DNA from 4 places in the Peribacillus sedimenti genome. Region 1 is predicted to be linked to each of the others. Evidence: riboswitches for the same ligand, from Rfam matches in the RefSeq annotation. Region 1 holds a riboswitch; each other region holds the start of a gene.
The links. Region 1 has a riboswitch for S-adenosylmethionine ahead of V1500_RS05130 (homoserine dehydrogenase). Riboswitches for the same ligand answer to the same signal wherever they lie in the genome.

Region 2: another riboswitch for S-adenosylmethionine. It lies ahead of V1500_RS13475 (phosphoadenylyl-sulfate reductase); the one in region 1 lies ahead of V1500_RS05130 (homoserine dehydrogenase).
Region 3: another riboswitch for S-adenosylmethionine. It lies ahead of V1500_RS01260 (methionine ABC transporter ATP-binding protein); the one in region 1 lies ahead of V1500_RS05130 (homoserine dehydrogenase).
Region 4: another riboswitch for S-adenosylmethionine. It lies ahead of V1500_RS08345 (DUF2292 domain-containing protein); the one in region 1 lies ahead of V1500_RS05130 (homoserine dehydrogenase).

The regions. Positions count from the first base shown of each region.
Region 1 covers NZ_CP143547.1:1,002,560-1,007,872, forward strand. Annotated here, with positions in the region: gene V1500_RS05120 (ABC transporter ATP-binding protein) at 1-1,016, shown strand, start outside; gene V1500_RS05125 (ABC transporter ATP-binding protein) at 1,013-3,031, shown strand; SAM riboswitch class I at 3,148-3,258, shown strand; gene V1500_RS05130 (homoserine dehydrogenase) at 3,378-4,613, shown strand; gene V1500_RS05135 (rhomboid family intramembrane serine protease) at 4,747-5,313, shown strand, end outside.
Region 2 covers NZ_CP143547.1:2,721,801-2,727,113, reverse strand. Annotated here, with positions in the region: gene V1500_RS13495 (hypothetical protein) at 137-664, shown strand; gene V1500_RS13490 (DUF1648 domain-containing protein) at 760-1,179, shown strand; gene V1500_RS13485 (hypothetical protein) at 1,182-1,259, shown strand; gene V1500_RS13480 (hypothetical protein) at 1,631-1,765, shown strand; SAM riboswitch class I at 2,104-2,211, shown strand; gene V1500_RS13475 (phosphoadenylyl-sulfate reductase) at 2,485-3,198, shown strand; gene sat (sulfate adenylyltransferase) at 3,262-4,410, shown strand; gene cysC (adenylyl-sulfate kinase) at 4,433-5,032, shown strand; gene V1500_RS13460 (nitrite/sulfite reductase) at 5,047-5,313, shown strand, end outside.
Region 3 covers NZ_CP143547.1:222,790-228,102, forward strand. Annotated here, with positions in the region: gene V1500_RS01235 (DUF4395 domain-containing protein) at 12-440, opposite strand; gene V1500_RS01240 (alpha/beta hydrolase) at 1,014-1,799, opposite strand; gene V1500_RS01245 (hypothetical protein) at 2,269-2,469, opposite strand; gene V1500_RS01250 (CsbD family protein) at 2,680-2,844, opposite strand; gene V1500_RS01255 (alpha/beta hydrolase) at 2,929-3,678, opposite strand; SAM riboswitch class I at 3,874-3,973, opposite strand; SAM riboswitch class I at 4,152-4,255, shown strand; SAM riboswitch class I at 4,341-4,441, shown strand; gene V1500_RS01260 (methionine ABC transporter ATP-binding protein) at 4,553-5,313, shown strand, end outside.
Region 4 covers NZ_CP143547.1:1,684,655-1,689,967, reverse strand. Annotated here, with positions in the region: gene V1500_RS08350 (hypothetical protein) at 1-536, shown strand, start outside; gene V1500_RS08345 (DUF2292 domain-containing protein) at 1,215-1,394, opposite strand; SAM riboswitch class I at 1,515-1,619, opposite strand; gene V1500_RS08340 (ABC transporter ATP-binding protein) at 1,834-2,805, opposite strand; gene V1500_RS08335 (ABC transporter ATP-binding protein) at 2,805-3,770, opposite strand; gene V1500_RS08330 (ABC transporter permease) at 3,786-4,694, opposite strand; gene V1500_RS08325 (ABC transporter permease) at 4,708-5,313, opposite strand, start outside.

The DNA of each region.
Region 1 (5,313 bases):
ATCCGGTGATAACCGTGGTTGTAGGGATGAGTTACATTATTGGCCTTGGATACGGGGCATACATGGTATTTCACCAGATGATCTCACTTGGCGAATTGGTTTCTTTCAATGTTTATCTGGGTATGCTGATCTGGCCAATGATAGCGGTAGGGGAACTGATCAATGTTCTGCAAAGAGGAAATGCTTCGCTGGACCGTGTTCAGGACACTCTTGCCTATAAAGCCGATGTGACGAATAAAGGGAAACTTGAGCATATAGACAGCCCGGAAGATGTGAGTTTTGAAGATGTGTCTTTTACTTATCCTTCATCCTCTACCCTAAACATGGATAAAGTAACGGTTAGTATCAACCGTGGGGAAACACTCGGTATTGTTGGGAAAACAGGAAGCGGAAAAACAACCTTTGTAAAACAGCTGTTAAGAGAGTATCCGCTTGGGACAGGTAAAATAGCGATTGCGGGAATCCCTTTGGGGCAGCTTTCGATCGAAGAGGTGCGCGATTGGATCGGTTATGTTCCCCAGGACCATTTCTTATTTTCACGATCGGTCAGGGAAAATATTCTGTTCGGTAAAAAGGATGCGAGTGAACAAGAGCTGTCAGAAGCCATCAGGCTGGCGGATTTTGAAAAGGACTTAGAGATGCTGCCTGAAAAGTTGGAAACGCTCGTTGGTGAAAAGGGAGTTGCCCTGTCAGGCGGCCAAAAACAAAGGATTTCCATTGCAAGAGCTTTAATAAAAGACCCGGAAATTCTAATCCTTGATGATTCGTTATCAGCCGTTGATGCGAAGACGGAGACTACTATCATTGAGAACATCCAAAAGGAACGTAATAGCAAGACAACCATCATAACAACACACCGGCTTTCAGCAGTAGAGCATGCCGATTGGATCATTGTGCTCGATAATGGCAGAATCATCGAGCAAGGAAAGCATCATCAGCTGTTAGAACAGGGTGGATGGTACAAGGAGCAATTCGAAAGACAGCAGGTGGAAGAAGGAACGGAGGTAGGAGCATGAACGTTGTAAAACGGCTCTACCAATACGCAGCGTTATATAAAAAAATCATCATAGCGGCATTAGTGATGTTATCCATTTCTGTAGCAGCAGATCTGACCGGACCATTTGTAGCTAAACGCATAATCGACTCTCATATTTTAGGGATCGAATCGCAATGGTATCAGACTGTAAAAGGAGAAGATGCCGTCAGCTATCAAGGCAATTATTATAAAAGAAAGGACTATTTTGAAGTAGGGGCAGAAAAGGGAAAAGAGGTACGGATCCTCCAGGTAGGCAGAAATTTCGTATTTACGGAGAATAAGGCTCCATTTGAAGGAAACAGGGAAATGGAGAACGGAAAGCTCGTAATAACCCGGGGAGGAGAAATAATGAAATACGAGGCAGCTGTACTCGAAAAACAGGAGCTGCTGCGTTTTTATAATCCTGAAATTTCCCGAATCCTGAAACTCGTATCGTTTTATTTTGGATTAGTCGTCCTATCTTCCATTTTCCAATACGGACAGCGCTACTATTTGCAGAAGTCGGCCAACCGTATCATTCAGAAGATGAGGACGGATATTTTCGAGCATATTTCTGAGCTTTCGATCCGGTATTTTGATAATCTGCCGGCCGGAAAGGTTGTATCGAGAATCACAAATGATACCGAAGCAATCCGAGAATTATATGTTACGGTACTCGCTAACTTCTTCTCGAGCTCCATCAATATCATCGGAATCGTGATTGCTCTATTTATATTGGATGTTAAGCTTGCGTTGGCATCACTTGTGTTCATCCCGATTCTGATTGTATGGACGATTGTTTATCGGAAATTTGCCTCTAAATATAACCATGTAATTCGGGCACGTGTAAGTGATATTAATGGAATGATTAATGAATCGATCCAGGGTATGACGGTAATCCAGGCTTTTAGAAGGGAAAAAGAAACACAGGAATCCTTTGAGAAACTGAATAAGGAACACTTCACCTATCAAAATAAGATGCTGAACCTAAACTCCCTTACCGGGCACAATATGATGAATGTGCTTAAAAATCTCTGTTTTATAGCCTTTGTCTGGTATTTCGGAGGCCAGTCGCTGACAGCATCCAGTGCGATTTCCCTCGGGATGCTATATGCGGTTGTCGATTTTATTGGACGGCTTTTATGGCCCATTCAGGGAATTGTCAACCAGTTCGCAAATCTGGAACAGGCTCTGGTGGCTGGAGAAAGAGTTTTTAATCTGCTTGATGAGCCGGGAATTAGTGTCAGTGATCAATCCATACCTAGATATAAAGGGAATGTCGAATTTGACAAAGTATGGTTTGGCTATAAAGAAAATGAGTACGTATTAAACGATTTATCATTTTCGGCCAAGCAGGGAGAGACGGTTGCCCTGGTCGGACATACAGGCTCAGGCAAAAGTTCGATTATGAACCTGCTATTCCGTTTTTATGACAGTAATAAAGGAAGTATAAAGGTCGATGGTGTGGATATTAAGGAAATTCCTCATCAGACATTAAGGGAGCATATGGGAATTGTGCTGCAGGATCCATACTTATTCACTGGCACAATTGCATCAAATGTCAGCCTGGGGCATCCAAAAATAACTCGGGAAACGATCGAGAAGGCATTGCGGGATGTCGGGGCGGATAAAGTATTAAGCCATTTGGAGGGAGGACTGGATGCGCCGGTTATTGAAAAGGGAAGTACACTCTCTTCAGGACAGCGCCAATTGATTTCCTTTGCACGGGCATTGGCTTTTAATCCTGCGATTTTGATTCTCGATGAAGCAACATCAAGTATTGATACAGAAACAGAAGCCATCATCCAAGAGGCGATGGATGTACTTAAGAAAGGAAGGACTACATTTATCATCGCTCATCGGCTTTCCACCATTAAAAATGCCGATCAAATTCTAGTGCTCGACAGGGGCAAGATTGTAGAAAGAGGATCCCATGAAGAGTTGATGTCTAATAGAGGAAAATACTATCAAATGTATCAGCTTCAGCAAGGACAGCAAAAAGGAATGGCAGGTTAACCTGTCATTCCGGAAATAGAAGGAATGTATGAAACAATTCTGAATTTTCGTTTGTTATATTTGATTCAGTTTGTTATAATATAATGTATTATTTGACTATCAGGATAATTGAATAGTTCTTATCAAGAGCGGTGGAGGGAATGGCCCTGTGAAGCCCGGCAACCTTCGAGCAGTTTATGCTTGAAAAGGTGCTAAGTCCTGCAGAGGAAGACTTTGCAAGATAAGAGACGGAAATGAACTAAAAGCCGCTCTATCTGCATGATAGAGCGGCTTTTAGTTTGCCGAATGGCTGGATTCTCTTTTCTTTGCAAAAAAAATTTTGCACATTGCGAAAGGGGAAGGACAATTGACTCCGTTGAAGGTAGCATTGCTAGGTTTAGGAACGGTTGGATTTGGAACATTTGAAGCATTAAAAGAGCGAAAGGATGATTTGGAACAGATATTAGGACGAAAGATTGAAATATCAGGCATTCTCATCAAAGATAAAAGCAAGGACAGGGGCCTGGATCAGAATATATTTGTCTCCAAGGATTTTAAGGAACTTTTGTCATTGAAAAAACCCGATGTCATTATAGAAGCCATCGGAGGCATTGAACCTGCACTGCAATATATCGAATACGCGCTGAGACAAGGCTGCCATGTGATATCAGCAAACAAAGACTGTATTGCTAAGCATGGCACAAGACTTAAAGCCATTGCGGAAGACAATGCAGTCCGATTCGTCTATGAAGCGAGTGTCGGAGGAGGAATTCCTATTTTACGGACGCTCCGTGAGTTGCTGGTTGTAAATAAAGTAGAGCGGATTGAAGCGATACTGAATGGAACATCCAACTTCATTTTAACTTCAATGAGAGTTGACGGACATACTTTCGAAGAGGCATTATCCATTGCCCGGGAGAAAGGGTTTGCTGAACAGGATCCAGCAAATGATATTGAAGGACGCGATGCCTTTTATAAGGCGATGATAATATGTGAAGAGCTTTACGGACAACAGCCCGATTGGGACCATGTCAATGTTCAGGGAATAAAGAATATTAAAAAGGAAGAGATAAGGGCTGCCGAACAACTTGGCCTGCGTGTGAAGCATCTGGTTACCATACGCGATACACTGAAGGTAACTATATCTCCGGTCTTTATCGACTCCAGTCACCCACTTTACAATGTGGAACAGGTAAACAATGGAGTCGTCATCAAGAATGATTTATTAGGATACCTGACGCTTATCGGTGCGGGTGCTGGCGCTAAGCCGACAGCAAGTGCCATCGTTGAAGATTTTATGTCCTTGTTTCTGACAAAACATTTTAAAAGACTCAAAACATACCCAGAAAAGTTTGCTGATATACATAAGGAGCAGGACGAAACTAATGTGTTTTTCTTCAGGAACGTGGCCGACTCCGAAAAAAACAGGATTGTGAATGACCTGGAGGAAGCAGGAACCGTGCATTCATCAACAGGCGGAAGTGGGTCGTTCGCAGTTTTATATTCAGGAAAGAGGAGTGATTTTCAACACGAAAAACTTGTCAGCAAATATCCCGCAAAAATATCATTATCCGCAACACAGAAGACAGCTGCCTTAGTTTAACAATTTGGCTTTATGTCCGGGTAAAATCAAAAGACCTTGCTGAAGATTGGCCGTCAGCAGGGTTTTTGTGTTTAAATGGTAAATAGAGGAAACATATTTTGACAAGTATCAATAAATCATGCGGAGGGGAAAAATGCTATTTATTCGCAGAGAGACATTCCGGGAATACTTGCGTGTGTATCCAGTCACTAGTCTGATTGTTGCACTGTGTACGGCTGTAATGTTAATAGACTATATATTCAGCCTCTTTTATAATCAAAATCTATTATTTCGTTTTGGCTTGAACAGGGGGTTTGTTTTTGGGGGAGAATATTTTCGGATGGTAACGTATGCCTTCTTTCATGCTGGCGCTGGCCATTTACTTTCAAATATGTTTTTTACGATTGTTTTTGCACCTGCAATCGAAAGATTAATTGGCCGAATCAAGTTTGTCTTCTTGTTTTTCTGGTCCATTTTGGCTGCTGCGCTATTGAACTTGCTTTTAGATTCGCATACCCTGGTGGTGGGGGAGTCCGGGTTTGGATTTAGTCTATTCGGATTCTACTTATATATCATATTATATAAAAAACATATGATAGATCCTGCTTCTAAATCAACCATATTAATGTTCATGGCACTAGGCTGGTTTTCTACCTTTATATTCCCTGAAGTAAGCATGGTAAGCCACATTGGCGGGTTTGCTGCAGGCTGGTTATTTGCG
Region 2 (5,313 bases), 1.7 Mb from region 1:
TGTATGATGCGAATGGCTAGAAACACTTGGCAGGTTCACCTAAAAACAAGAAACCAGTCCTTGAAAATGCCTTAATCGTTTCCTGTTCCCGAAATTTTACCCAAAGGTATATAATTTAAGGTAAGGAGTGATTTTTTTGTTGAAATCAATGAGCCAAGAGGATTTCGAATTATTGGAAGATTCAGCACTGGCGGAAAATTGTTTTGAACCTATCATACCCATGATTCGCGGCAAGAAGGGCGCCATGAAGAAAGAGGTTTATGATCATTTAACAACTGGCCAAAAAGCATTATTTATGTTCAGTGCTTTTTATAATCATGCACGAAACTCCTTTGCAGAATTCTATTGGTGGAGTGCTTATTTTGTTGCACAGCCAGAAACCTGGTCGGAATTGAAATGGGGATTGCGCCACCTAGGAACTGATAAATTGCTTCATTTAATCGAGGAAATTGAGGTTTGCCTTTTAAAAATGGATTTTCCAAGGAGTCTGGAAAATTTTCAAGTGACGTATAACGATTTGGATTACGATTCATCTCTCTATGACCTGCTTAAACCCCTGCATGATACTTTCCATGAACTTGGCCCTGAGACACTTCAGATTATCGGCAATTTTATTCGAATGCATAAAAAAGAGTTTATTACATTTGATTCAGAAATCGAATAAATAAATAAAGCTTAAAACATAGTGATATATACCATTTAATTCCTTTTTATATTTGACGGATAATTCCGACAGACTTATAAGAAAGGATGAATTCCGTGAAAAAACATTTCCTGCCGATATCATTAATTGCAGCTACATTAATGATATGGCTGACATTCTATTCGAGATTACCGGACCAACTTCCCATCCACTGGAGTATAAATGATCATGCTGATGGTTTTGCATCCAAATTAAATGCCATGCTTCTATCACTTGGAATTATGGTCTTCATGTATGCGATCCTTGTTATCATCCCAAAGATAGACCCGAAACGGGAAAACTACAAGAGCTTTACAAAAGGGTATTCAATGATAAACTTTTCCACACTTGTATTATTTTCTATAATTAATCTTATGATTATATGTTCCGGTCTTGGTTATGAAATCCAAATGAATATTATTATCCCTTTCGTGATAGGAGTACTTTTCACCTTGATTGGATTGTATATGCCTAACGTAAAAATAAGTATTTTGTAGGCATTAAAACTCCATGGACACTTCATGATGAGGCAAATTGGAGTCTTACACAGAAATTCGGTGCGAAGACTTTTGGGTAAGCGGAGTTTATTTATAATCAGTAGTTTCCTTCCTGAAAGGATATCAGAAGCCATTTTGGTTCCAGCAGCTATCATTCTGCTTTTGAGCCCTATCGGCTATTCCTACTGGATATTCAGGAAACAAGCAGCTGGATAGTAAGAATAAATGTATTATTAAAAAGTTGGAGCCTTGCAGGCTCCTTTTTATTTGCAAACGTCTTATCTGAGTTGCTAATCTGGACCGAATAAAATATCCGGCTAACGGTGTAGATAAGTTAAATCATAGTGCTGAAGCTAAAAAACGATCATTCCTTTATTCTGAGTATATAAGGATCAGTGAACAAAACAATAACCCGCATTAGTATATAGGAAAAATTCAAGGAGGGGATAGTATGGTCAATTATTATTTGATCATGGATGTTATTCAAGACAAACAACAGCAATTTATATCTGAGGCGCAGAACTCTAATCGTATGAAGAAAAATCAAAAACAGCCGTCTAATTGGCTTCAAAGGCTATTTGCTTAATAAAGAATCTAGGGAGAAACAACAACTTGAACAGCAGGATTGTCAATAAGCTAAAACCGGTGGAAAAGTTGTTTATGCGGTTAGGCGCTTGCCTCCGTTGTTTTTTTTGTGGCCAAAATTGATTAAAATTACGCTTTGCTTTGAAGGGAGAGGTGGAACAGCCGGAAATAAGTGATATTACCTATTTAAAACTCAAGCCAGTAATTCCTTTTGAAGTTTCGGGATTTCGTTAATCCAAAAATTTTTTGTCAGAAATTTTTAATTTTTAAATTCCGAGTAAATTAATATGAAAACTATATTGACACTATTTGATATTGTGGTATTATTTTAAATAGTTAAACTTATCGAGAGCGACGGAGGGAATTGGCCCAATGATGTCCGGCAACCTGCAATGCTTGCAAGGTGCTAACTCCAACAAAATGTAGAATCATTTTGGAAGATAAGGGTTTTATGTATCAACATTGCCTGAAATCTTTCTAAAATGAAAGGTTTTTATTTTTATATTGAGATTAAGAGTGCTCACATTCCATTATCCAATAAAAAAGGCGGCATCTTAAACTGAAAACAAATATACAGCTGACTAGACAAACTAGAGGCGGTATTGACACATTCCATTTCTGGAATTTTGTTAATGCTGCCTTTTTTATTTGGTTCATGAGATGATAATAATATTTTTTCTTTAAAACAAATGGTAAATGAATTGAGAGGGGGGGACAGATATGACTAATTTATTGCTTCACAAGGACTTTGATACTTTCAACCCCATTGAATTTGACATTGATAATCCGACTAAGGGAGCTCTCAATGTCTTGGAGTGGGCCTATGGACATTACGGCGATGAGCTGGTTTATGCCTGCAGCTTTGGAATTGAAGGAATCGTTTTAATTGACTTGATCTCTAAGATTAACACACAGGCCAGAGTGATCTTCCTGGATACAGATCTCCATTTTAATGAGACCTACCAATTAATTGATGAAGTAAAAACACGATATCCGCAGCTGAGAATTGAAATGAAAAAGCCGGACCTTACATTGGAGGAGCAGGCTTCACAATATGGAGATGAATTGTGGGCGAGAGAGCCAAACAAATGCTGCGAGATAAGGAAGGTAATACCGCTGCACCAGGTGCTTTCCGGACCCGCTGCCTGGCTGTCCGGGTTAAGAAGGGAACAGTCCGAAACTAGGAAAAATACACAATTTATAAATAAAGATAATAAATTTAAATCCATTAAGATCTGTCCATTGATCCATTGGACATGGAAGGATGTATGGAGATACGCCCACAAACAGGGATTGCCGTATAACATCCTGCATGATAGGGGGTATCCCAGCATAGGCTGTGAAAAGTGTACCAAACCGGCTTTCAGTGAGGATGACTTGAGGGCAGGCCGCTGGAGCGGATCAGGCAAGACGGAGTGCGGCCTCCACATATAAAGAATATTTAAAGATAACTGACACACGATTGAAGAACGGAAATATTAGAATGGAGGATTATATATGACATTAAGCATTCCGCATGGTGGAACTTTGGTCAACCGTTTAAATCCCAATTACAAATTTGACCACATCCTGAAAGAAATCGAATTAGATAATATGGCGCTTAGTGACCTTGAACTTATCGCTACAGGAGGCTACAGCCCTATTACCGGATTTCTGACCAAGAAGGATTATGAATCAGTGGTGGAAGGCATGCATCTTTCTACAGGAGAGGTATGGAGCATTCCGATCACGCTTCCTGTCAGTCAGGATGAAGCAGATTCCATATCTGTCGGCGACGAGGTAAGGCTGGTTCAACACGGCACTACCTACGGAGTTATCACAGTCCAGGATATCTATGCGCCTGACAAAGAAAAGGAAGCAAGGGAAGTTTATAAGACTGACAGCCAGGAACACCCTGGAGTGGCTAAACTATTCAGCAGAGGCAATGTCTATGTTGGAGGTCCAGTTCACCAGGTTAAAAGAATTCCACGAGATAAATTTGCGGATTACTACCTGGACCCGGCAGAAACAAGAAAACAATTCGAGCAATTAGGCTGGAATACCATTGTTGGATTTCAAACCAGAAACCCGGTTCATCGGGCGCATGAATATATTCAGAAGTCCGCACTTGAAATTGTAGATGGGCTCCTATTGAATCCATTGGTTGGAGAAACAAAATCTGATGACATACCTGCTGATATCAGGATGGAGAGCTATCGAGTTTTACTGGATAATTATTACCCAAAAAACCGAGTATTTCTATCTGTTTTCCCTGCGGCGATGAGATATGCAGGCCCTCGTGAAGCTGTCTTCCATGCCATGGTAAGAAAAAATTACGGCTGCACTCACTTTATTGTAGGAAGGGATCATGCTGGAGTCGGTAATTATTACGGTACATACGACGCACAGCAAATCTTTGATAATTTCACGGAAGACGAATTAGGAATTACTTTACTCTTTTTTGAACACAGCTTTTATTGTGAGGAATGCGAGAGCATGGCATCTACTAAAACTTGTCCGCATGGTAAAGAAAGCCATGTGATCCTTTCAGGAACCAAGGTGAGGGAAATGCTCCGTAATGGTGAAATACCGCCAAGCACATTTAGCAGGAAAGAAGTCATTGAAGTACTAATTAAAGGTATCAAGGTAGCTTCCCTGCAATCTTGATTCAACATAGGAGGAACATGTTTTGGCAAAGAGCACAAACGTAACCTGGCATGAATTATCACTTTCAAAGGAATCACGCAGGATACAAAATGCCCATCATAGCTTTGCGATTTGGTTTACAGGCTTATCAGGCTCAGGTAAATCAACTATCGCCAACGAACTGGCAAACTCACTCTATAAAAATGGCATTAGCAATTATGTGCTGGACGGAGATAATATCCGGCATGGACTAAATAAAGATTTGGGCTTTTCAGCAGAGGATCGGAAGGAGAACATTCGCAGAATCGGGGAAGTCGCCAAATTGTTCATAGATAGCGGACAGGTCGTATTAACCGCATTTATCTCACCTTTCAGGGAGGACCGCGCCATCGTCCGGGAACTTCTGGAGGAGGATGAATTCATTGAAGTATATGTGAAATGTCCGATCGAGGAGTGCGAAAACCGGGATCCAAAAGGGCTTTACGAAAAGGCGCGACAGGGAATTATCAAGGACTTTACAGGTATCGATTCCCCGTATGAAGAACCAGAAAATCCGGCTCTGGTTTTGGAGACCGACCGATATTCCATAGAGGAATGCGCGGAACGGCTAATCAGCTATTTGACAAAAAGAAATTTCATTTAAAGAGGTGGAAGACCATGGTATACGATAAGTTTTGGAAAGATAATCCCGGTATTAATAAGACAGAAGTAAGAAAGCTCGTAAGCGACGGACTTAAAATCTATGATGATATCCCCCGTTATGCTAAAGAAGGCTTCAGTTCTATTCCAAAAGAAGAGTGGGATATGTTCAAATGGGCAGGTCTGTATCTGCAGCGTCCAAAAGAAGATGGCTATTTCATGATGCGCGTCGTCATTCCTTCAGGACACCTTACAAATGAGCAAACAATTGCCCTTGCCAATATT
Region 3 (5,313 bases), 780 kb from region 1:
TAGGCCGGATATTAAGCTTTTGCACGCTTTCGATACATATATTGCTGCCATTGGAACCGTATAAAACATCCGATGCAAAAACCCAATATCGCAACGAAAGCAGCCAATGCAACCATTGCAGAAAAGACATACGCTGCAATTGTCCAACCTAACAGGAAGCAAAGAAGAGCGATGCCAAGGCAAACAACTGCAATCACTTGATTGAATTGCTGCTGGGACCACTCCTCAGGGATATATTCAGAAGGCTTCTTCTTTAAAAAATACCGAGCCAAACGCATAACAGGGTTGAAGTTGAAAAATAATCCTAACAGACCAGCGATTAAAGGAATAGCCAGGATCAATTCTTCTCCTGTGACCCATGATGTGACCACACTTAAAACAATAAACCATTGGTTTGTTCTGACTAAAGGGCGGGGAATGGTTCGTACTTGGTTTTCCATGATACAATCCCTACTTTTCTTATGAGAATTCTGATTTATTCTATTTTATCCTTGTTAATCCGATTTGAGAAGGAAAATGCTTAATTTAACAAAGGTATATAAAATGGAATATAGGTGACAGCAATACCAAATTCCAAATGAAGCGCAGTAGGATGTCTATTTATAATAATTATAATTAAGTATTGATTATAATTTTAAAAAGCGTATAATAAAAGCAAGACAATTAGTATAAAAAAAGACCAGGAGGAGTTAACATGCAAGGGAAAATCTGTGTGCAATGTGGAAAACCTATTAAGAAGTTAAAACACTCCATCCTCTGCAGCTGCGGACCTAAAATTGTAAAGAGAGTTTCATTACGCGAAGAAAAATAAAGATATTACTATAACCGGTATCCTGTTTCAGGTACCGGTTTAATTTTACATTCTAAGGGTGGCTGCCGCCCATGGATATATACGAGTGGAAAGCCGGTAAAATGGTTAAAACAAAGAAGTGACGCGACGCTATACGAATATCAGGTGAAAACAAAAGAAACAGTGGGCACATTGCCCCACTGTTTCTTTTCGGTGCGTTTTGTTACGGTGTTTTAAGCGGAAGCCATTTCAGTACATCTTGTATTTTACTGTCCCAATAACCCCATTCGTGTTCACCAGGACTAAAATCCGCCGTTAGGTTATAGCTGGTACTTTCACATATAGCTTTAAATTTCAGATTATCTTGAAATAATAAATCCTCTGTACCGCAGCATTGATAAAGAGATGGCTTAAGGGCTGCCTCTTTATCGCCTTGCTTCAGCAGCCAAAGCAGGTCCTCATCGGTATCTGCTATGGCTTTATCTCCGAAAATCAGCTTAAAAGCATGGCTGATGGGATCAGCCTCGGCTTTCTTGGTTCTTGCCACAATATCTGTAACTCCAGATAGGCTTGCTGCTGATGCGAATTTATCAGGATGGCGGAGCGCCCATTTAAATGCCCCATATCCTCCCATAGACAAACCCGCAACAAAATTATCCTCCCTTTTATCAGATAATGGGAAGAATGATCTCGCAATGACTGGCAATTCCTCCGTTAGAAAAGTCCAATACTTGCTGCCGTATACCATATCCGTATAAAAGCTATGGTGGACCTGAGGCATAACTACTGCTAACCCTAACGGAGCGGCATATCTCTCGATTGAGGTACGCCTGGTCCATATCGTATCATCATCACTAAATCCATGAAGAAGATACAGGGTCTGGTGTTTGCCAGAAGATTTTTTATTGTCCATTCCAATCTGCGCGGTTGTGTTCTGCGGCAAGATGACAGTCATGGAAGTACTTACATTTAAAATTTCTGAAAAGAAATCACAATGAATAAGTGCCATAGAAAACATCCTTTTTCCAAATATGCAGGTATAGTACAAATCCGTTTGTGGCTGTGGTTCCAAACAAATGCCAACATTAACACTGTACAGCCTTTACTTCTACCTGTTATTTCTTAACGAAAGCATAATAATTTCATGGTATTTTCGGTGCTTTTTGCCCTTTTGCGTGATAGACGTAGTCAGTCCTGTAATTCCACAACAGAAAAGTGATCTTGATACCAATCCGGCATGGCTCGATATAGTCATTTAGCAATAAGGACCCAGGGTATTTACTTAGGAAAAACATAATCGATGCAGGGAGCGGACATTTCGTAGATATGTATTAGCTGCCTCAAAAAACCTCGGCCCGCTTTACGTTCCGTTCACTGTAAGTGGCACTTTAATATTAATCAAAAAATCCGGTTTCCCTTCCATAGAAAAAGGGCTTTGAAAAGCGGAAGAAAATGCGAATGCATACCTGGAAAGCCTTTTATATGCGATACTGCTTAAACCAGGTAAACAGAATAAAAGATATGGCAGAATTAATCACAAAAGCGGCAAGCAAGACGCTCATCCATACATCATACTTATTAATAATAACAAGCACTTCAGCATTAGAAATAATAAAAAAGAATAATCCTACGATAAGCAGATGGACCATGGCGTTAGGAATGAGCAAAAAAAGTTTCAAATTATTACCCTCCTGTTATATATGACGATCAAAGAGGGAGAAAGTTTCAGATAGTTATACACATTTGCAAAAACAGGAAAAAAAATCTAAACGGAATAGAAAAGGACTGCCGTATTGGCAGTCTCTGGCCTAAAATCAAATATGGCATCCTATAACATCGTTACTTGGGTAAAGTGGCTAAAAATAGGCTGGGTATATCAACCTACCGTACTAATCCTTAAGCTTGCTCATTCCTTCCTGGAATTTACCCTTAAGCTTATCTGCCTTTCCTTCTGCCTGAAGCCCAGTATCATTCTTAGCGTTTCCTACTTGATCCTTTGCCTCACCTTTTACTTTATTTACTGTACTTTTTACTCTATCTGATAAATCGCTCATTTTACTTCCTCCTATCATTTAGTCTATTCTTCTATTCCCCAGAGAGGGTCAGAGTAAACAATGATAGTAGTCTCAGGAACGGCATTAAGATGCAAGGCTGCCGGTGCTGCGTTCTTTCACGAAATTAATAGAAGCGGCTGCAATCAAATCCTTGTCAAAATCCAGTGATGCTACATGGAACGAACGATGTAACGGCATAATCTGTTTCACAGTGGATGAAATCATATGATAAATTTCGTATGAACATTGAGCGGGTACTACGTGGTCTTCGGGTGAAACAAATAACTGCACTGGGCATGACACTTTTTTCAATCCTTTTTTTGCGTGTTCCATTAAAGAAAGAAGCGAATGAACAGCAGTTAAAGGAACTTTTGAATAGGTAATTTCCTGTGCGGTAGAATCATTGATATCAGGCGTTTCATCGGCAATAAAACGTGGTGCACCCAAGCCTTTATATGGTTCTAGATCAGGGACGCGCAATGCCGCGTTAATGCAAACAATCCCATCTATCATATATTTTCCGGCGAGGTCAAGGGCCAAAGCCCCACCCATGGATTGACCCACGACAAATATCTTATGGCACGTCTTTTTCAACTGAAGAAAAGCAGTCTCCAAATCTTCAATCCAGTCTTTGTGATTAAAATTTTCCATATCTGCCGCGTTTGTACCATGCCCTCTTAATCTGGGTGCATAGACAGTAAAGCCAGCATTTGCAAATTGTTTTCCTAAGTATTCAACACTCTGTGGTGTTCCATTAAAGCCGTGGCAAAGAAGGATTCCTATCTTATTACCAGAGATAAAAAAAGCTTCTGCTCCAGAAATAACTGTTGTCATATTAATTCTCCTTTCAAGTTAAGAAAATGCCAGTTTTATACTGAGAGTCTCAAAAAAATTTACTGGTAAGACCAAAGCAGCTAGTTTGATAGTAAATGACTGGGTACGTTTAATACACTCAGGCAGTCGTACATATAGAAACGTCCGGGAATCAAAAAAAACTTTCTTGCCTGGCTGCAAAGAAAGTTTTTACATTTCTTATCAACCAAAGCAAAGCTTTGCTGGTAGGAGCACCTTACAGGGCAGGTTGCTGTGAAGTCATTAAGCCAGATCTCTCGTTCACTCTTAATAAAATATAGATTTTTATATATTTCAACTGATATGTTATTAATCCAATAAAATTACTTGGTTTTAATATTATCGCGTGTTTTGAATAATGTCAATCTTTAAAAAGTAAAAAATTTCAAATCATAAAAACCGTTGACAAATTTGCGAACTATCAGTAAAGTAGGAATCAATTGAAAAACGAAAGCTTCTTATCAAGAGAGGTGGAGGGAATTGGCCCGATGATACCTCAGCAGCAGATCCCTATTGGATACTGTGCTAACTCCAACAAGCAGTGCTTGGGAGATAAGAGGAGAAAACAATCGATTGATACGAATGTGGCCTCTTCTTTTCTGGGAGAGGTTTTTTGATTGGAATAATTTCATAGAGTTTTATATTTCTTATCCAGAGAAGCTGAGGGACTGGCCCGATGAAGCTTCGGCAGCGGACATATGTACCGTGCCAATTCCAGCAGGCAGCCTTGCCTGGAAGATAAGAAGGGGCTTATTTTTACTTGTATAACCCTCTTCTTGACACTTCAGGAAGAGGGTTTTTTGTACTTCATATAAAGATTAATACATATTGAAATGCAGCATAAGGAGGTATACATGTGATTACTTTTCAAGCCTTGAAAAAGGAGTATGTAACAAAAGGCAAAACATTTGCCGCTCTGGACGGCATAGACCTGCATGTGGAAGAAGGGGAAATTTATGGAGTAATCGGGTTCAGTGGAGCTGGAAAGAGCACATTAATCCGATGTGTCAATTACCTGGAAAAGCCCACATCAGGTAAAGTCATTGTCAATGGCCATAACTTTGCTGAACTTTCTGCACAGGAGATAAGAAGGGTTAAACAAAAAATAGGGATGGTATTTCAGCACTTTAATTTGCTTCAATCTAAAACTGTTTTTGCTAATGTCGCCATGCCGCTCATCTTGCAAAAGGTCCCTAAGAAAGAAATCAAAAAAAGAGTGGATGAACTGCTTGAATTTGTCGGACTTAAGGACAAGGCTGGCGCCTATCCTGAAAACCTGTCGGGAGGCCAAAAGCAGCGTGTCGGGATAGCTCGTGCGCTTGCGACTCAGCCATCCATCCTCCTTTGTGATGAAGCAACGTCGGCATTGGACCCGCAGACCACAAGCTCCATTCTGCAACTATTGAAAAAAATTAACGAAGAATACAACATTACGATTTTAATGATCACCCATGAAATGTCGGTGATCCGGGAAATTTGCGACAAAGTAGCTGTGATGGAGGCCGGAAAGATAATTGAAAGCGGATCGGTGTTTGAGGTTTTCTCCAACCCCCAGACGCAGACAGCGAAAAACTTCGTCAGCACGGTCATGCACGATGCAATTCCGGAATCAGTAAG
Region 4 (5,313 bases), 680 kb from region 1:
TAATACTGGCAGCTGCCTTCATCTGTTTGGTCATCTGGAATTATTATCGGATTTTACGTACACCCGCAAAGCTCAAAGACACCCACGGAATCATACTGCTGGCGTGCGTAGCGATCCAATCAATCGTCATCGCCGGAAACAGCCTAACGAATCAGATTCTTTCATTAAAATTATCAATATCGCTCATCATGATAGGAGGCTTCTTTTACCTAACAGGTTTTTCACTGATCCTAGCCTCCATTAGGACAAAAAAAATTAACAGGCTGCTCCATGATTGGCCCAATACAAATACGATCATTCATGGGGCCATTTCTATAACGGGTCTTGCCATGGTTACAAGTTCACCAAAGTTGGGAGATCTTATAGCATTTGTCTGGTTCCTAGCTTTGTCGGTTCTTATGATAGTGGAAATTTTCGTGGGGATAAGAGCTTATAAACGTATCAAGTCTTACGGCTGGATGAGAGGGATATTCACTTACCACCCTTCTCAGTGGGCACGGAATTTACGCTCGGCATGTTCCTGGCCTTTACCATAAAGCTCCCGATCTATAGGGGTTTTCTCGGTAGACATGATGGGGTCCTATGGCTGCAGAAACACATCATTTCAGCAGGGAAATATTTTGTCATTGTCTTATTTCTGATTGAAGCATGTCTTGCCCTAACCCACCTAAGGATGAAACTGGAAAAGTCCATCCAGGCCAGAAGATGGACGTAATACTCAGAGATAAATCAACACTAACCTACCTAAATGCAGAATACATTATGTAAAAAACAGTAAGGCCATATCAGCAAATGTAATATGGCCAGGTTTAAAACTTGCCATGAAGATCACAAGTTTTTATTTTTAGTCATCTTCACAAGACAAACTCATTCTCTATGATTATATGCTTTCTTAATAAATATGACCTTGAAAATCCCTGCAAGATGCGTTATACGGCTATTATTCGAAGGGTCTCCAAGTTGACCTGTCTAAGGTTAGTTTTGAATAGTTGGCCAAAACCCTCCGTATTATCGGGTTGTATTTGATTCGAAAATTTCAACCATTTGCTTCACAATGTGAGTCCAAGTTCTAGTAGAAAATCATAAATGTACTAATGCTGAGTTGCTGCTTCAGTATCTCAACAATGATATAAAAAATAAAAAAACGCCCCTGCAACTACGCAAATGCATAATTACAGGGGCGAGTTTTCTGCCTTGGCAACTCTTTAATGATTCTATCGTCTTTTCACTTGTGAATCGGTGGATGGATCTTTCACTAACTGATATCTGATTTTTTCAGTTGTATCAATCTGGGTGATCTCTCCTGCATGTACAGTGATTAATACTGACCCATACTCAATGTTTTGCAGACTGGAGATTATTTGATTGATCTTTTGTTCATCAATGCGTTTCATGTTATCCTCCCACATGCTTCCGTTTAAGAAATTTGGAATTTTTGTTTACAGACTATGGAAGAAAAAAACCCTTCCCAACTATAAGAAGAGGTTCAAGCAACAGTTCAGTATACTCTACTCGTCTTATCTCCCAAGCCCTAAAGCTTGCTGGAATTGGCACAGTACCAATGCTCGTCTGCTGCCGAGGCTTCTCCGGGCCAGTCCCTCCACCTCTCTGGATAAGAAAATATTTCTAAAAGTTATATACTACAATTTATATCGGAATACTTATGTTGTCAACACTTTATTTAAATATTGTGACTTTTTGGCCAGGTTTCTTTATGGACTTGAATACGAGCAGTAAAAAATCCCCTATTTGCAAGGGGATGTTGCAAGCCTATGTTTTTACAGTAAAATCAACCGCGTGCGATATGTCATTGATGGCATTCAACTCCTCAGCTTACTCTGCAAAATGGCATGCTGCCTGCTGGGACACTTTATTCCCTGCATATCGAAGGACGGGTTCCTGCTGCCTGCATATATCTTGAACAAACGGACACCTGGTATGGAACCTGCAGCCTGAAGGCGGGTTTAAAGGACTTGGCAAGTCTCCTTTTAACAGGATCCGTTCTCGCTTGATTGTAGGATCAGGAATAGGAATCGCAGACAACAGGGCCTTTGTATAGGGATGCTGTGGGTTGTCATATAAGTCCTGCGCATCTGCAATTTCAACTATTTTCCCTAAATACATTACCGCGATTCTGTCACTGATATACTGTACAACACTTAAATCATGTGCAATGAAAATATATGTCAAATTAAATTCCCGCTGGAGGTCCTTTAACAAATTTAATACTTGTGCCTGAATGGATACATCCAGGGCTGCTACCGGCTCATCAGCAATAATCAGCTTAGGATTCAAAGCTAAAGCTCGGGCAATTCCAATGCGCTGGCGCTGGCCGCCACTGAACTCATGTGGATAGCGATTTAAATGATTCTTATTCAAACCCACTACTTCCAGCAAATCTCTCACTTTTTGAATCTGCATTTCTTTACTCATATTTTCATGAGTTCGAAGTGGCTCCCTAATAATTTCACCAACTGAAAGCCTTGGATTTAAGGAGGCATATGGGTCTTGAAATACCATTTGCATATCTTTACGTTTTCTTCTTAAGTCGTTTTTGTTTAATTGTAACAGATCGTTCCCATCAAAATGGATTTCCCCTTCATTAGCCTGGATTAATCGAAGCAGCAGCCGGCCTAGCGTAGATTTTCCGCAGCCGGATTCACCCACCAGGCCCAAAGTCTCTCCCTGTCTTACTTCCAGGTCAATACCATCTACTGCCTTAACCACTCCCTTGCTTCTGCCGAAGATCCCTTTTTTAACCTCAAAATGTTTACTTAAATTCTGTACTTGCATGAGAGATCCCATTATCCTACCTCCTTATGGCAACGGACTAAATGGCCATTTCCGACTGATTGGAGTATTTGATCCTGCTGTACACACTTTTCCGACACAAAAGGGCATCGTGATGCAAATCTGCATCCCCTGATTTCTGTCGACATCTGAGGAGGCTGTCCTTGAATGGGTGTCAAACGATGGGTGGATCCCAATCTCGGTAGCGAAGCGAGCAGCCCCTTTGTATAAGGATGGCGTGGATTTTTAAATAATGTGACAACGTCTGCTTCTTCCACAATATGGCCGGCATACATTACTGCCACTCTATGACATGTCTCAGCAACCACGCCCAAATCATGAGTGATCATAATAACCGACATTCCCATTTTTTGTTGAACATCTTTTAATAAATCTAAAATCTGTGCCTGTATTGTTACATCAAGAGCGGTTGTAGGCTCATCAGCAATCAACACATCCGGTTCACAAGCAAGAGCCATTGCGATCATGGCACGCTGACGCATTCCACCGCTAAATTTGTGTGGATATTCATGTATCCGCTCTTCAGGTGATGGAATACCAACCAGTCTTAGCAATGATATTGTTCTGTTTATAGCTTCCGCTTTAGATACATTCTGGTGCAATAAAATCGCTTCACTTATTTGATTGCCGATTGTGTATACCGGATTGAGGGAAGTCATCGGGTCTTGAAATATCATCGCTATTTGGGCTCCGCGCACTTTTCTCATTTCTGTTTCCGACTTTGTTAAGAGATTTACATTGTTGAAGTTTATTTCACCTTCAACAGTGCCATTTTCTGAAATTAGGCCCATAACCGATAAACTGGTTATACTCTTTCCCGAACCGGACTCGCCTACTATGCCAAGTATTTCACCTTTGTTTAATGTTAAATTAACGCCATCTATGGCACGGATTGTTCGTTTATTGTCTGTTGGGAAGGTGACCTTTAAGTCTTTTATTTCCAATAATGCTGATTCCATTGTTAATCACCTCTGTCATTTTTTTAACCTTGGATCGAACGCATCACGCAGTCCGTCTCCAAGAATATTAAAGCTTAGTACGGTCAGCATGATGGCAATTCCCGGAAAGACGGCAACCCATGATGCTACTTCCATAAAACCGCGTCCCGTATTTAGCATTAAACCCCAGGAAGGGTCAGGCGGCTGTGTACCAAGACCCAAAAAACTAAGCGCTGCTTCTGCTAGAATCGCAAATGCGAGACTAAGAGTTGACTGAATGATGATAGGTGATGCAATGTTGGGTAAAATATGCCGGAACATAATGACTATATCTCTGACACCCTGTGCTCTTGCTGCTTCAATATACTGTGTTTCAGTGACACTAAGTACAGCGCCTCTAGTAATCCTGCAAAATATAGGGATGGAGACAATTCCTATAGCAATCATGACATTTGTAAGATTTGAACCCAGGACTGCCATAATCGCAATAGCGAGCAGTATATCAGGGAAGGCAAAAAGTACATCCATTACGCGGGAAATGACGTTATCAGTAAATCCTTTGTAATATCCCGCCAGCAATCCTAAAAAAACGCCAAAGACAATGGCAATTCCTACCGAAATGAGGCCAACCTTCAAAGAGATTTGTGCTCCATATATCACCCTGCTAAGTATATCCCTCCCAAACTCATCAGTACCCATGATAAATTCACCGGATGGTGCCTCGAGCCGGTGCTCGGTATACATTTTGGTCGGGCTGTGAGGGGCAATGTATTTGGCAAACACTGCAACAAGAATATTTATGATGATAAAAATTAAAGCAAACATAGCCGGTTTGTTCTTCATTAGCTTTTTCAAGGATTGACGATAAAAGCTTTCTGAAGCCTGGTCCTGCTCCAACTTCTCCAATGTGACAATAGTTGGGACTTCCTGAACTTTTGTCTCCATTTAAATCCCTCCTTTACTCATACCGGATCCTAGGATCAACGTAAGCATAAATAACATCTACAATTAAGTTGACCAAAACGAATCCTAATGCAAACATCAGTACAGTGACCTGGACCAGCGGATAATCACGCTGGTAAATCGCTTGTAGAGCAAGTCTTCCTACTCCCGGCAAAGCAAAAACCTCTTCAATAATGACTGCCCCGCCGAGTAGATATCCTGCTTGGATACCTACTACCGTCAAGACAGGAATCAAGGCATTTTTGAACGCATGCTTGTATTTATATAAACGTGGCGTTACCCCTTTAGCCTGCGCGGTCTTCATATAATCCTGCTGGACTACTTCGAGTATGGCGGAGCGCGTCATTCTCATAATCACTGCAGCCATCGAGGTTCCAAGCGTTAATGCGGGCAAGAGCATAAGTTTAAGATTCTGAATCGGGTCTTCAGCAAAAGGCACAAACCCTCCCGGCGGAATCAGATTGAGCTTTAAAGATAAAAAAAGGATTAACATGGTCCCCAGCCAGAAACCTGGAATAGAAATACCCAAAAGAGAAATGGTAGAGCTTATATGGCTGATAAGAGAATTCCGTTTGAATGCAGATAACACACCAATCGAAAT